One region of the Nonomuraea sp. NPDC049129 genome, then DNA from elsewhere that is predicted to be linked to it. Evidence: riboswitches for the same ligand, from Rfam matches in the RefSeq annotation. Region 1 holds a riboswitch; the other holds the start of a gene.
What was found. A riboswitch is a leader RNA that binds a small molecule or an ion and turns the genes downstream of it on or off. The one in region 1 is predicted to bind glycine.

Region 1 (7,124 bases):
TGGAGTTCTACCGCCTTCGCGGCGGCCAGTTCTCCGTGCGCGACGTGGGCAGCCTCAACGGCACCTACGTCAATCGGGAGCGCATCGAGGAGGTGCCGCTGCACTCCGGTGACGAGGTGCAGATCGGCAAGTTCCGCCTCGTCTTCCTGATGCGGACCGCCGCCGGCGCATGAGCGAGCCCAGCGAGCGACCGATAGTCACAGCGTTCATGCGGCTCACGGAGGAAGCCGCATGAGCGCGCAGGCGGCACGTTCGCACATGAGCATCGGGGAGGTGCTCGCCATGCTCCAGGGCGAGTTCCCCGATGTGTCGATCTCCAAGATCCGCTTCTTGGAGGGCGAGGGGCTCATCGAGCCGGAGCGCAGCCCGTCGGGCTACCGCAAGTTCACCCACCTGCACGTCGAGCAGCTCCGCTACATCCTCACCGAGCAGCGCGACCACTACCTGCCGCTGCGGGTGATCAAGGACAAGATGGCCGAGCACTTCGGCCGCCCGCGTGCCGTGACCGACCGGCCGGAGACGCGGGAGGTGCGGCTGAGCCGCGCCGAGCTGCTGGAGGCGGCCGGGCTCGACGAGGACACGCTGGCCGAGCTCGAGGACTACGGGCTGCTCTCGGCGACGGCCAGGCGCTACGACGAGGAGGCGCTCAACGTGGCGCGCAGCGTTGGCGCCCTGGCCCGGTTCGGCCTGCACGCCCGGCATCTGCGCGCGGTCAAGGCCGCGGCCGAGCGCGAGTGCGGTCTGGTGGAGCAGACGGTCGCGCCCATACTCAAACGCCGGGCCCCAGGGGCCATCGGAGAGGCCGACGAGGCCGCGAGGGAGCTGTCGGCGCTGCTGCTCGATCTGCACGCCGCTCTGGTGCGTACGGGCGTGCGAACCGTTCTAGGCCGATGACCGGACCAGCGGGACATACAAGGCCCCTCGGGTGTTACGTTGAAATGCAGAAGCGGACCGGCCCAATAGCTGTGCCGGGGTCGCCGACCAGTCGAATATGGAGCAGCCCGTGTTGCAGATGGAGGTCGTGGGCGTCCGCGTAGAGATGCCCACAAATCAGCCGATCGTCTTGCTCAAGGAGGCACACGGGGAGAGGTTCCTGCCGATTTGGATTGGGATGACCGAAGCCACGGCCATCGCCTTGGCCCAAGCGGAGGAGCCTCCAGCCCGGCCACTCACGCACGACCTTTTCAGGGACGTGCTGAGCGCCCTCGGCGTGGGCCTGCGCGCGGTCAACATCGTCGCCCTGCGTGACGGTATCTTCTTCGCCGACCTGGTGTTCTCCAACGGCGTAGAGGTGAGCGCGCGGCCCTCCGACTCGATCGCGCTCGCCTTGCGCACCGGAGCACGAATCTTCGCCAGTGAGGAGGTCGTCCAGGAGGCCGGGGTGATCATCCCCGACGACCAAGAGGACGAGGTGGAGAAGTTCAGGGAGTTCCTTGACACGATCACCCCCGAAGACTTTGGCCGGGCGGGGTAGGTATTTCAGTGCATTTACGCTTCACGACGCGCCGAGCGGGATCGTTGACTGCGCATGGTCACGGTCCTACGGTGCAAGTGAAACCCATGGCCGCGCTTTTACGAACCCCCAGATCAGGCCATGGGATGAGAGAAAGCCGGAGGTCCGCGTGGCGGTCAGCAGCGGCGAGGGAAAGACGGCCGGCCAGGAAGATCCGGTGCGGCGTGAGAGTGCGCGGCAGCGTGCCGGAGAGCAGGGTCTGCTCTTCGACGAGCAGCCCACGACACTGCCGAGTGACATCGGATACCGCGGCCCGACGGCGTGCGCGGCGGCCGGCATCACCTACCGGCAGCTCGACTACTGGGCGCGCACGGAGCTGGTCCAGCCGACGATAAGAGCCGCGCACGGCTCGGGCTCCCAACGGCTCTACAGCTTCCGCGACATCCTGGTGCTCAAGGTCGTCAAGCGGCTCCTCGACACCGGAGTCTCCCTCCAGCAGATCCGTACGGCCGTACAACACCTGCGTGACCGCGGGGTCGGCGACCTCGCGCAGATCACGCTCATGAGCGACGGCGTCAGCGTCTACGAGTGCACCTCGGCCGACGAGGTGATCGATCTGCTCCAGGGCGGTCAGGGCGTGTTCGGCATCGCGCTCGGCCGGGTCTGGCGCGAGGTCGAGGGCTCCCTCGCGGAGCTGCCGGGGGAAAGGGCGGCGGTCGAGGACAGCGTCCCGGCCGACCACCCCGCTGACGAGCTGGCCCAGCGGCGACGGGCGCGCCGCATAGGGTAGCAATCCGGTAGTAACCTAAGAGGCGCAAGGCTGACGACCCCCTGCGGGAGAGTCCCGGGCTGGTCCCGGGGCGCCGAAGGAGCAACCCTCCCCGGAATCTCTCAGGCACCCGTACCGCTCGGGGTAGGCAACTCTGGAAAGCAGGCACGCCCGCCAGGCGCGCCTCACCGACGGTGCAAGCCCTCATGGGGGTGAAGCTCTCAGGTCGCCATGACAGAGGGGGAGATCCGGCACTCGCCCGCGCCCAGGCGCCGGTCTCCATAGCCCTCGGGAGGCACCTTCCATGACCGACCTGTCAGCTCCGCCGTTCTCGACCCGGCACATCGGCCCGTCCGAATCCGAGCAGCAGCGCATGCTCGAGGCCGTGGGTTTCGAGTCCGTGGCCGACCTGGTGGCGGTGGCCGTCCCCGAGTCCATCAGGATCAAGGACCGGCTCTCGCTGCCCGCCGCGGCCAGTGAGACCGAGGTCATCGCCGAGCTGCGGGCCATCGCGGGCCGCAACCGGGTGCTCACCTCGATGATCGGCCTGGGCTACCACGACACGATCACCCCGGCGGTGATCCGCCGCAACCTGCTGGAGAACCCGGGCTGGTACACCGCCTACACCCCCTACCAGCCGGAGATCTCGCAGGGCCGCCTGGAGGCGCTGCTCAACTTCCAGACCGTCGTCTCCGACCTGACCGGGCTCGACGTCGCCGGCGCCTCCCTGCTCGACGAGAGCACAGCCGCCGCCGAGGCGATGACGCTGGCCAGGCGCGCGGGCAAGTCCAAGAGCGACGTGTTCGTCGTCGACGCCGACGCGCTGCCCCAGACCAAGGCGGTGCTGGCCACCCGCGCCGAGCCGCTGGGCATCACGCTGGTCGAGGACGCGCTCGACGGTGAGCTGCCCGAGTGCTTCGGCGTGCTCGTCCAATACCCGGGTGCCTCCGGCCGGCTGCGCGACTTCCGCGCGGTGGCCGAGCGGGCGCACGCCGCGGGCGCGCTGGTCGTGGCCGCCGCCGACCTGCTCGCGCTGACCCTGGTCACCGCGCCGGGCGAGCTCGGCGCCGACATCGCGATCGGCTCCTCGCAGCGCTTCGGCGTACCGTTCGGCTTCGGCGGGCCGCACGCCGCCTACATGTCCGTACGCGAAGGACTGCAGCGGCAGATGCCCGGCCGCCTCGTCGGGGTCTCGGTCGACGCCGACGGCGCGCCCGCCTACCGGCTGGCCCTGCAGACCCGCGAGCAGCACATCAGACGGGAGAAGGCCACCAGCAACATCTGCACCGCGCAGGTCCTGCTGGCCGTCATCGCCGGCATGTACGCCGTCTACCACGGGCCCGAGGGGCTGCGCCGCATCGCCGGCCGCGTGCACCGGCACGCCGCCGCGCTGGCCGAGTGCCTGCGCCGCGGCGGTGTCGAGGTCGTACACCGGGAGTTCTTCGACACCGTGCTGGCCAGGGTGCCCGGCCGGGCCGCCGACGTCGTCCGGCAGGCCGCCGAGCGCGGCGTCAACGTGTGGCAGGCCGACGCCGACCACGTCTCCGTCGCCTGCGACGAGAAGACCACGGCGGCCGACCTCGAGCAGGTCGCCGCCGCCTTCGGCGTCAGCGGGCCGGTGGCCGGCCTCCTCGCCGACGAAGGGCTGGACACGCTGCCGGCCGCGCTGACGCGGGAGTCCGGCTACCTCACCCACCCCGTCTTCCACAGCCACCACTCCGAGACCGCGATGCTGCGCTACCTGCGCAGGCTCCAGGACAAGGACATCGCCCTCGACCGGTCCATGATCCCGCTCGGCTCCTGCACGATGAAGCTCAACGCCACCACCGAGATGGAGCCCATCACCTGGCCGGAGTTCGCCGGGATCCACCCCTTCGCGCCTGACGGGCAGGCCGCGGGCTACCACCACCTCATCGAGACCCTGGAGGAATGGCTGGCCGAGGTGACCGGCTACGACGCGGTCTCCATCCAGCCGAACGCCGGGTCCCAGGGGGAGTTCGCCGGGCTGCTCGCGATCCGGGCCTACCACCGCGACCACGGCGACGAGCACCGCGACATCTGCCTCATCCCGTCCTCCGCGCACGGCACGAACGCGGCCAGCGCCGTCATGGCCGGCATGCGCGTCGTGGTCGTGGCCTGCGACTCCGAGGGCAACGTGGACCTGGCCGACCTCGACGCCAAGATCGACAAGCACCGCGACGCGCTGGCCGCGATCATGCTCACCTACCCGTCGACGCACGGCGTCTTCGAGGAGACGATCACCGAGGTCTGCGCCAAGGTGCACGACGCGGGCGGCCAGGTCTACGTCGACGGGGCCAACCTCAACGCGCTGGTCGGGCTGGCCAAGCCGGGCGAGTTCGGCGCCGACGTCTCGCACCTCAACCTGCACAAGACCTTCTGCATCCCGCACGGTGGCGGCGGCCCCGGCGTCGGCCCGGTCGCGGTCCGCGGCCACCTGGCCGCCTACCTGCCGGGCCACCCGCTGCGCCCCGGCTCACCGGTCGGCGCGGTCTCCGCGGCCCCGTACGGCTCGGCGGGCATCCTGCCGATCTCCTGGGCGTACGTCAGGATGATGGGCGGCGACGGCCTGGCCGCGGCCACCGAGCAGGCGATCCTGTCGGCCAACTACCTCGCCCGGCGGCTGGCCCCGCACTACCCGGTGCTCTACACCGGGCGCGGCGGCCTGGTGGCCCACGAGTGCATCGTCGACCTGCGGCAGATCACCAAGGAGACCGGCGTCACGGTCGACGACGTGGCCAAGCGGCTCATCGACTACGGCTTCCACGCGCCGACCATGTCCTTCCCGGTCGCCGGCACGCTGATGATCGAGCCGACCGAGAGCGAGGACCTGGCCGAGCTCGACCGGTTCGTCGACGCGATGGTGGCCATCAGGGGCGAGATCGCGCGGGTCGCCTCGGGCGCCTACGACCGGGCCGACAACCCGCTGCGCAACGCCCCTCACACCGCCGAGGCCGTCGCGGCCGACGAGTGGGCCCATCCCTACAGCCGTACCGAGGCGGTCTACCCGCTGCCGTCGCTGCGGGAGGGCAAGTACTGGGTGCCGGTGCGGCGCATCGACCAGGCTTACGGCGACCGCAACCTGGTCTGCTCCTGCCCGCCGCTGGAGGCGTACGAGGACTGACCTGGTTTGTCGCGCCCGCGACAGCTCCGGTCGTTACGTCCGCAACTGAGCTGGCTGTCGCATTCGCGAATGATCCGGCTGTCGCGTCCGTGACTGACCCGCACGTCGCGTTCGCGGGACCGTGGCCTTCTCCGCCGCGTAACCGTGGCCCTCTCCGTCCGTTGCGCTCGGACGGGGAGGGCTACGTCCGTTTTACGGGATTTTTTCCCGCCACCCAGGCTGAACGTGGCCAGTGAGAAGACATGATCACCGGAACTCGTTAGGCTCTGTCCGACCGTCGCCTAAGGAGCTCTCTTGACGTTCTCAGAGCTGCAGGTCCCGCCTCTCGACACCGCTCGCCGCCTGGCCGAGCACGGTGACCTCGACGGCGCGGCGGCCATACTCAGCGAGCTGGCCGCCGACCCCGAGGAGCCCGACCGGGCGCAGGCCGCCGTGGGCCTGGCCGTGGTGCTCGACGAGCGCGGCGACCCGGAGGGGGCCCGGGCGGCCGCCCGGGTCGCGCTGGCCACCGGGCATCCGGAGTTCGCCGCTCAGGCGGCCTGTCACCTCGCGCAGGGCTTCGAGCGCGAGGGCCGCGCCGAGCAGGCCAGGGGGGCGTGGCAGGCGGTCCTGGGCGTCGGCACGGCCGCCTACGTCCCGCTGGCGCGTCTCGCCCTGGCCCGGCTGGCCGTGCTGGCCGGCGACTACGACGAGGCGGAGAACGAACTGCGGGCCGCGCTGGCCGCCGCCGGGCCGGACGACGTGGGCGCGCACGCCGCGCAGCAACTGGCCGAGCTGCTGCTGGAGCGGGGCGAGCCGGGGGAGGCGGCCGAGGTGCTGCTGGAGGCGCTCGAGGTGGCCCCCCAGGACGACGTGGCCCGGCTGCGGGTGCAGCTCGGCATCGCGCACCTGGAGCTCGCCTGCGCGGAGTTCGCGGGGGCGGTGGAGGACGGCGGTGACGCGCCGACGAGCGGGCTGGCCATCGAGCTGCTGGCCAGGACCCTGCCGCTGCGTGGCCGCGTCGACGACGCGGGCCGCGTCTGGACGTACGGGCTGGAGCACGAGGACGAGACGCTGGCCGCGGAGGTGCGTCTGCGTTACGACCGCGACACCTGACCGACCTCCCCGCCCCGCGAGCGTCTCCAGGACGCCCGCGAGCGCCTTCAGGACGCCCGCGCCCGCCTGCCGCTCCATCCGCCGGCGCTACGCCGTCGGTGAGGTCTCCCTCGCCGACCTCGCCACCGACCGGTCAGTCCGCCGCCAACGGCTCCGTGTGGGTCCGGGCTTCCTGAGTGGCCGCCCAGGAGGCGAGCAGGCGCAGGCCCTCCTCGGAGGGTGAGCCGGGTTCGGCGGTGTAGATGGTGATGGTGAGGCTGGGGTCGGCGACCATCTGCAAACCCTCGAAGGCGAGGGTGAGCTTTCCGACGATGGCGTGGTTGAAGCGTTTGGTTCCGGTGCCGTGCCGGCGGACGTTGTGCGCGCCCCAGCGGGTGCGGAACTCATCGCTGCGGGTCGACAGTTCGCCGACGAGGTCGTGGAGCTCTTTGTCGTGGGGGTTGCGGCCGGCTTCTGTGCGCAGCATGGCCACGCACATGTCCGCGAAGGGACCCCAGTCCGGGTAGAAGCGATGGGAGGCCGGGTCGAGGAACGCGAACCGGGCCAGGTTCTCCTGATTGGCCGGGGAGGCGTACAGGTCGGCGAAGAACGCGCGGGCGAACTGGTTGACGGCGAGCACGTCCATGCGGCTGTTCTGCACGAAGGCGGGTCCGGCGGTGATCGCG
Region 2 (7,124 bases), on a different contig from region 1:
GCCGCCGGGACACCCTCGAAGTCGGCGCTGCGGGAGGTCTCGGCCCACCGCTCGACCTCGTCAAGGCCGCGCCGGTACGCACCCGAGATGCGCTCGACCGCCTCGCGCCCGAGCGGCAGCCGCAGCGGCACCTCGTCACTGTGCGCGAGGGACACGATGATCTCGGCCGCCCGCGCCGGGTCGCCCTCCTGGAGGCCGTCGGCCCCGGCCATGTCCGCCCGGACGTTGGCGAGCAGCTCACGGTAGGTCTCGGACTCCTCGACGAACTCCAGCACGTCGTTGGCGTGGAAGTCGGTCCTGAACCGGCTGGGCTCGACGATCATCACCCGGATCCCGAGCGGTGCGACCTCCCCGGCCAGGGCCTCGGACCAGCCTTCGAGGGCGAACTTCGACGCGGAGTACGCCGACACGCCGGGGAAGGACATCCGCCCACCCTGGCTGCTCATCTGCACGATCGTGCCGGTGCCCCGCGCGTGCATCGCCGGCAGCGCCGCGCGGACGAGCGCGGCCGGGCCGAACAGGTGCAGGTCCATCAGCTCACGCAGCTGCGCGTCGCCGATCTCCTCGACCGCGCCGACCATGCCCCGGCCCGCGTTGTTGACGAGCACGTCGATCTGCCCGAAGTGGTCGAGGGACTTCTGTACGAGGTCCGCGGCGGCGGTGGTGTCCCGGACGTCGAACGTGGCGATCAGGCAGGCGTCCGGGTAGGCGGCCTTCAGGTCGGCCACGCTCTCGGGCCGGCGTACCGCCGCCACCACGTGGTCGCCCGCCGCGAGCGCCGCCTCCGCGAGTGCGCGCCCGAGTCCGCGGGACGCGCCGGTGATGATCCAGGTCTGTGTCTTTGTCGTCATGTCGGCGACGCTATGGCTTTGAGCGCGCTCGAACGCAAACTCTGCTTTGGACGCAAACCGCTTTGACGGCGAGCGCGCTCGAACGCGAGCGCGCTCCGGGTCAGCACTCGATGACGTTGACCGCGAGGCCGCCGCGCGAGGTCTCCTTGTACTTGTCCAGCATGTCCCGGCCCGTGTCCCGCATGGTCTTGATCGCCCGGTCCAGGGCGACGAAGTGCTGGCCGTCGCCGCGCAGGGCGATGCGGGCCGCGGCGATGGCCTTGATGGAGGCCACCGCGTTGCGCTCGATGCACGGGATCTGGACCAGACCGCCGACCGGGTCGCAGGTCAGGCCCAGGTTGTGCTCGATGCCGATCTCCGCCGCGTTCTCCACCTGCTCGGGCGTGCCGCCCAGGACCTCCGTGAGGCCCGCGGCGGCCATGGAGCAGGCCGAGCCAACCTCGCCCTGGCAGCCGACCTCGGCGCCCGAGATCGAGGCGTTCTCCTTGAACAGGACGCCGATCGCCGCCGCGGTGAGGAAGAAGCGGACGATGCCGTCGTCGTCGGCGTGCGGGATGAAGCGGGAGTAGTAGGTCAGAACGGCGGGGATGATGCCCGCGGCGCCGTTCGTGGGAGCGGTGACGATGCGGCCGCCCGCGGCGTTCTCCTCGTTGACCGCCAGCGCGAACAGCGACACCCAGTCCATGGCGTGCAGCGGGTCGGTCTTCGGCGACTCGGTCTGCAGGCGGCGGTGGAGGCGGTTCGCGCGGCGCTTGACCTTGAGACCGCCCGGCAGCACGCCCTCCTTGGCGATGCCGCGTTCGACGCACTCGCACATGACCTGCCACAGGTGCAGGATCCGCGCGCGGATCTCGGCGGCGGAGCGGCCGAACGCCTGCTCGTTCTCCAGCATCAGCGCGGAGATGGACAGACCCGTGTTGGAGCAGTGCTTGAGCAGCTCGTCCCCGGTCGTGAAGGGGTAGGGCAGAACGGTGTCGTCAGGCTTGATGCGGTCGGCGCCGGTGGCCTGCTCGTCCACCACGAAGCCGCCGCCGACCGAGAAGTAGACCTTCTCGCGCAGCTTCTCGCCCGATGCGGAGAAGGCGGTGAAGCGCATGCCGTTCGGGTGCTCGGGCAGGGAGATCTTGCGCTCGAAGACGAGGTCCTCGCCCACGACGAAGGGGATCTCGTGCGTGCCGTAGAGCCGGACCGTGCCGGACTCGCGCATCGCGGCCAGGCGCGCGTCGATGGAGTCCACGTCGACGAGTTCGGGCTTCTCGCCCGACAGCCCCAGCAGGACGGCCTTGTCGCTGCCGTGGCCCTTGCCGGTCAGGCCGAGCGAGCCGTACAGGATCGCCTCGACGCGGGCCGTACGCGCGAGCAGGTCGTCGTCGTGCAGACCGCGCGCGAACTTGTGCGCGGCGGCCATGGGACCGCCGGTGTGCGAGCTCGACGGGCCGATGCCGATCTTGAACAGGTCGAAGACGCTGATCGCCATTGATGGGCGCCCTTCTGAAGGGCCGGGGTCCGGCAGGACCCCGGCGGGTGGGTCAGGACTCGCCTGAGGTGAGCGCCGAATACTCCTCGGCGGTGAGCAGGTCCTCGGGGTCGCCTTCCACGCGCACGCGGAACATCCAGCCGTCGCCGTAGGAGTCGCTGTTGGCCAGCGACGGATCGTCCACGACGGCCTGGTTGACCTCGACGATCTCGCCGCCGACGGGGGTGTAGATCTCGCTCACCGACTTGGTCGACTCGACCTCACCCACGGAGTCGCCCGCCTCGACGGTCGAGCCGACCTCCGGAAGCTGCACGAAGACGACATCACCCAGCGCCTCGGCCGCGTAGGCCGTGATGCCGATGGTCACGGTGATGCCGTCGTCGAGCCCGGCCACCCACTCGTGCTCCTTGGTGTAGCTCAGGTCGTCTGGGATGTTGCTCACTTGTTCCTCCTGTAAAAGGGCAGCTCAATGAGGTCCATAGGTTCATGGCTGCCCCGGATGTCCACGGCCAGACCTGCGTCGGCCCCATTGTCGACGTAGGCCATGGCGATGGGCTTACCCAGGGTCTGGGAGGGTGCCCCGCTGGTGACCTCGCCGACGACGGCGCCGTCCTTGGTCACCGGGTATCCGTGGCGCGGCACCCGGCGACCCCGCGCGACCAGTCCGACGAGCCGGCGCCGCGGCGGCGTGTCCTTGACCGCCTCCAGCGCCGACCTGCCGACGAAGTCGCCCGGCTTGTCGAATTTCACCACTCTGCCCAGCCCCGCGTCGAACGGGGTCAGCTCGACGCCGAGCTCGTTGCCGTACAGCGGCATGCCCGCTTCGAGCCTGAGCGTGTCACGGCTGGACAGACCCGCCGCCCGCAGCCCGTACGGCCGGCCGGCCTCGGTCAGCGCGTGCCAGAGCGGGACGGCGTCCTGGTTGGCCACGAACAGCTCGAACCCGTCCTCACCCGTGTAGCCGGTGCGCGCGATGAGCGCCTGCCGCCCGTCGACCAGACCGGGCAGGCCCGCGTAGTACTTCAGCCCGGCGAGGTCGGCGTCGGTGAGCGTGGCGAGGATCTCCTGCGCGCGCGGCCCCTGCACGGCGATCAGCGCGTACTGCTCCGAGCGATCCTCGACCACCGCGTTGTACGACTTGGCGCGATTTTTCAGCTCTTCCCCGACTTTTTCATAGTTGGAGGCGTTAGCCACCACCATGAACTCCTCGTCCCCGAGCCGGTAGACGATCAGGTCGTCCAGCACCCCGCCATGCTCGTTCACGATCATGGTGTAGCGGGCCCGGCCGGGCGCGAGCGCCGACAGGTGTCCCACCAGCGCGTAGTCGAGTGCCTGACCCGCCTGAGGCCCGGTCACGAAGATCTCGCCCATGTGGGAGAGATCGAACAGCCCGGCCGCCTGGCGCACGGCGTTGTGCTCGGCGGACTCGCTGCCGTAGCGGAGCGGCATCAGCCACCCGGCGAAATCGGTCAATGTCGCGCCGAGGCTCTCGTGGACCTCTCGGAGCGGTGTAGGACGTGACATATGCGCACCTCAGGGCAGGATCGGATGCCAGACATCCTCCCCCTCTGTCATGGGTGCCTGAGAGCTTCGCCCGTAATTTGCCGGACTTTCACCTTCGGCGAGGCCGCCAGGCCTGCTTTCCAGAGGACACCTCGTCCGTGCGGTCCTTTGCCTTGAGAGGTTCGCGGGGAGGGCTTGCTCCTTCAGGGGACCTGGCCGGATGCCAGGACGCTCTCCCGCACGGTTTCGACGGTGATGTCCGCAAGCCTAGTGCTGTTATGGGGGAGTTGTCGCGTGCGGACCTGGCCGCTTGGGGCCAAAAGGGCTGTACCGGGGGCGGCTCAGCAGGCGGCGACGAGCGCCTCGAACAGCGCGCAGTCCTTCGCCGCCTCCGGATGCCACTGCACGGCCATGGCGAACGTCCGGGAGTCCAGCTCCACCGCCTCGATCGTGCCGTCGTCGGCCACGGCGGACACGGTCAGGCCGGGCGCGAGCCGGTCGATGGCCTGGTGGTGGTAGTGCGGCACGGCCACCGGCTCGGCCCCGAGCGCCTTGCCGACGAGAGTCCCCGCGACGGGCCGGACGGGCAGGTGGCCGAACTCGCCGGGGGCGGGGGAGTGCCCGGTGTGTCCCACCACATCGGGCAGATGCTGGTGCAGGGTCCCACCGAGTGAGATGTTCAGGACCTGCATGCCCCGACATATCCCGAGGTAGGGGAGGTCGGCCTCAAGAGCCGCCTCGATCACCGCGAACTCCGCCGTGTCACGAAATTTCCGGATGTAGCCGGTCTGGTCGTGTGGCTCCTGGCCGTACCGCTCGGGCGAGACATCACCACCACCGGCCAGGATCAACCCGTCCAACCGCGCTACCAGCCGGGCGGGCGACCCGGCGGGCGGCAGGATCACCGGCTGCCCGCCGGCCCGGACCACCTGCTCCACGTACATGTACGGCAGCAGGGCGACCGGCAGCTCCCACACGGTGTAGCGGGCAGGCTCGACATAGGACGTGATCCCGATGACGGGTCGCTCCACAACTTCCCTTCCTAAAGTTCCCTTCCTAAAGGTCCTTCCTAAAGAGGCGTGACGTACGCGCCCGAGATGCCGCCGTCGACGAGGAACTCCGAGCCCGTGATGAAGGAGGCGTCGTCGCTGGCCAGGAACGCCACCGCCGCCGCGATCTCCGACGCCTCGGCGAAGCGCCCCACCGGCACGTGCACCAGGCGCCGCGCGGCCCGCTCAGGGTCCTTCGCGAACAGCTCCTTCAGCAGCGGCGTGTTGACCGGCCCCGGGCACAGCGCGTTCACCCGGATCCCCTCGCGCGCGAACTGGACGCCGAGCTCGCGCGACATCGCGAGCACCCCGCCCTTCGAGGCCGTGTACGAGATCTGCGACGTCGCCGACCCCATCACCGCCACGAACGACGCGGTGTTGATGATCGAGCCCTTGCCCTGCCGTTGCATGTACGGGATCGCGTGCTTGCAGCACAGGTAGACGCTCGTCAGGTTCACCTCCTGCACCCGCCGCCACGCCTCGATGCCGGTCTCCAGGATCGAGTCGTCCTCGGGCGGCGAGATGCCCGCGTTGTTGAAGGCGATGTCGACGGAGCCATAGGTGTCGTACGCCGTCCGGAACATCCGGACGACGTCGTCCTCGCTGGTCACATCGACCTTGACGAAGAGCCCGCCCACCTCGGAGGCGGCCTTGGTGCCCGCCTCCTCGTCGACGTCGGCGCAGACCACCTTGGCGCCCTCTTCGGCGAACCGCCGCGCGGTGGCCAGGCCGATGCCGCCGCCCGCGCCGGTGATCACGGCGACGCGGTTGTGCAAACGCTGCATGTGTGTCACTCCGTTGAGATGAAGACGTTCTTGGTCTCGGTGAACGCCATGAGGGCGTCCGGGCCCAGCTCCCGGCCGAGGCCGGACTCCTTGAAGCCGCCGAACGGCGTCCAGTGGCGGACCGAGGAGTGCGAGTTCACCGACAGCGCGCCCGCCTCCACGGCTCGCGCGACGCGCAGCGCCCGGCCGACGTCGCGGGTCCAGATGGAGCCGCTCAAGCCGTACGGCGTGTCGTTGGCGATCCGCACCGCCTCCGCCTCGTCCGCGAACGGCACCACCGACACCACCGGCCCGAAGATCTCCTCGGTGAACGCCCGGTCGGTGAGCGCCGGCGTCAGGACCGTCGGCGGGAACCAGAACCCCTTGCCCTGCGGGCAGTCGCCCTGCAGATACGGCGGGCCGTCGATGAAGCCGCGCACCCGCTCCAGATGCTCGGCGCTGATCAGCGGGCCCATCTCGGTGCTCTCGTCCAGCGGGTCGCCGACTCGGATGTTCTGTACGGCCGGCAGCAGCAGCTCCAGGAACGCGTCGTAGACCTCCGCCTGCACCAGGATCCTGGATCGGGCGCAGCAGTCCTGGCCAGAGTTATCGAAGACGGCATACGGCGCCGTTTTCGCCGCTTTTTCCAGATCCGAGTCCGCAAACACGATATTTGCGGATTTGCCGCCTAGTTCGAGGGTTATCCGCTTTACCTGGGTTGCCGCCTTGGCGGCGATCTCCTTGCCCACCTCGGTCGAGCCGGTGAACACGATCTTGGCCACCCGCGGATGCTCGACCAGGCGGGCCCCCGCGACCTCCCCTGCCCCGGGCAGCACCTGGAGCACCCCCTCGGGGAGGCCCGCGGCGAGGGCCAGCTCGGCCAGCCTCAGCGCGGTCAGCGGGGTCCATTCGGCGGGCTTGACGATCACCGTGTTGCCCGCGGCCAGGGCCGGGGCGACGCCCCAGCTCATGATGAGCATCGGGAAGTTCCAGGGCACGATCACGCCCACCACGCCCAGCGGCTCCTGGAAGGTGATGTCCACGCCGCCGGGCACCGGGATCTGCTTGCCGTGATTGCGCTCGGGGGCGCCGGCGTAGAAGTGCAGCACGTCGCGTACCGCGCCGGCCTCCCAGCGGGCGTTGCCGATCGGGTGGCCGGAGTTCGTGAGCTCCAGCAGGGCCAGTTCCTCCCGGTGCTCGTCCACCAGGTCGGCGAAGCGGCGCAGCAGCCGCGCCCGGTCGCCGGGCGCCACGTCGCGCCAGCCCTGATAAGCCCGCCTGGCACGCTCCACGGCCCGGTCGACCTCGGCCGCGTCGGCCAGCTCCACGTCGGCGAGGATTTCCTCCGTCGCCGGATTGATGATCTGCATCGTGCTCACATCCGCTCGAAACCCCGGAACAGCTCCCAGTCCGTGACAGCCGCGTCGAAGGCGGCCAGCTCGATCCGGGCGTTGTTCGCATAGTGCGCCACCACGTCGTC

Region 2: another riboswitch for glycine. It lies ahead of gcvT (glycine cleavage system aminomethyltransferase GcvT); the one in region 1 lies ahead of gcvP (aminomethyl-transferring glycine dehydrogenase).

Annotation. Positions count from the first base shown of each region.
Region 1 is NZ_JBEZDU010000026.1:76,001-83,124, reverse strand. Features, by position in the region: gene AB0B64_RS48890 (FHA domain-containing protein) at 1-173, shown strand, start outside; gene AB0B64_RS48885 (MerR family transcriptional regulator) at 232-894, shown strand; gene AB0B64_RS48880 (bifunctional nuclease family protein) at 1,004-1,474, shown strand; gene AB0B64_RS48875 (MerR family transcriptional regulator) at 1,623-2,243, shown strand; glycine riboswitch at 2,278-2,370, shown strand; gene gcvP (aminomethyl-transferring glycine dehydrogenase) at 2,527-5,364, shown strand; gene AB0B64_RS48865 (tetratricopeptide repeat protein) at 5,659-6,459, shown strand; gene AB0B64_RS48860 (helix-turn-helix transcriptional regulator) at 6,593-7,124, opposite strand, start outside.
Region 2 is NZ_JBEZDU010000029.1:8,130-15,253, reverse strand. Features, by position in the region: gene AB0B64_RS50615 (SDR family NAD(P)-dependent oxidoreductase) at 1-851, opposite strand, end outside; gene AB0B64_RS50610 (L-serine ammonia-lyase) at 952-2,328, opposite strand; gene gcvH (glycine cleavage system protein GcvH) at 2,381-2,770, opposite strand; gene gcvT (glycine cleavage system aminomethyltransferase GcvT) at 2,767-3,852, opposite strand; glycine riboswitch at 3,983-4,080, opposite strand; gene AB0B64_RS50595 (gamma-glutamyl-gamma-aminobutyrate hydrolase family protein) at 4,173-4,862, opposite strand; gene AB0B64_RS50590 (3-oxoacyl-ACP reductase) at 4,901-5,665, opposite strand; gene AB0B64_RS50585 (aldehyde dehydrogenase family protein) at 5,671-7,014, opposite strand; gene AB0B64_RS50580 (glutamine synthetase family protein) at 7,020-7,124, opposite strand, start outside.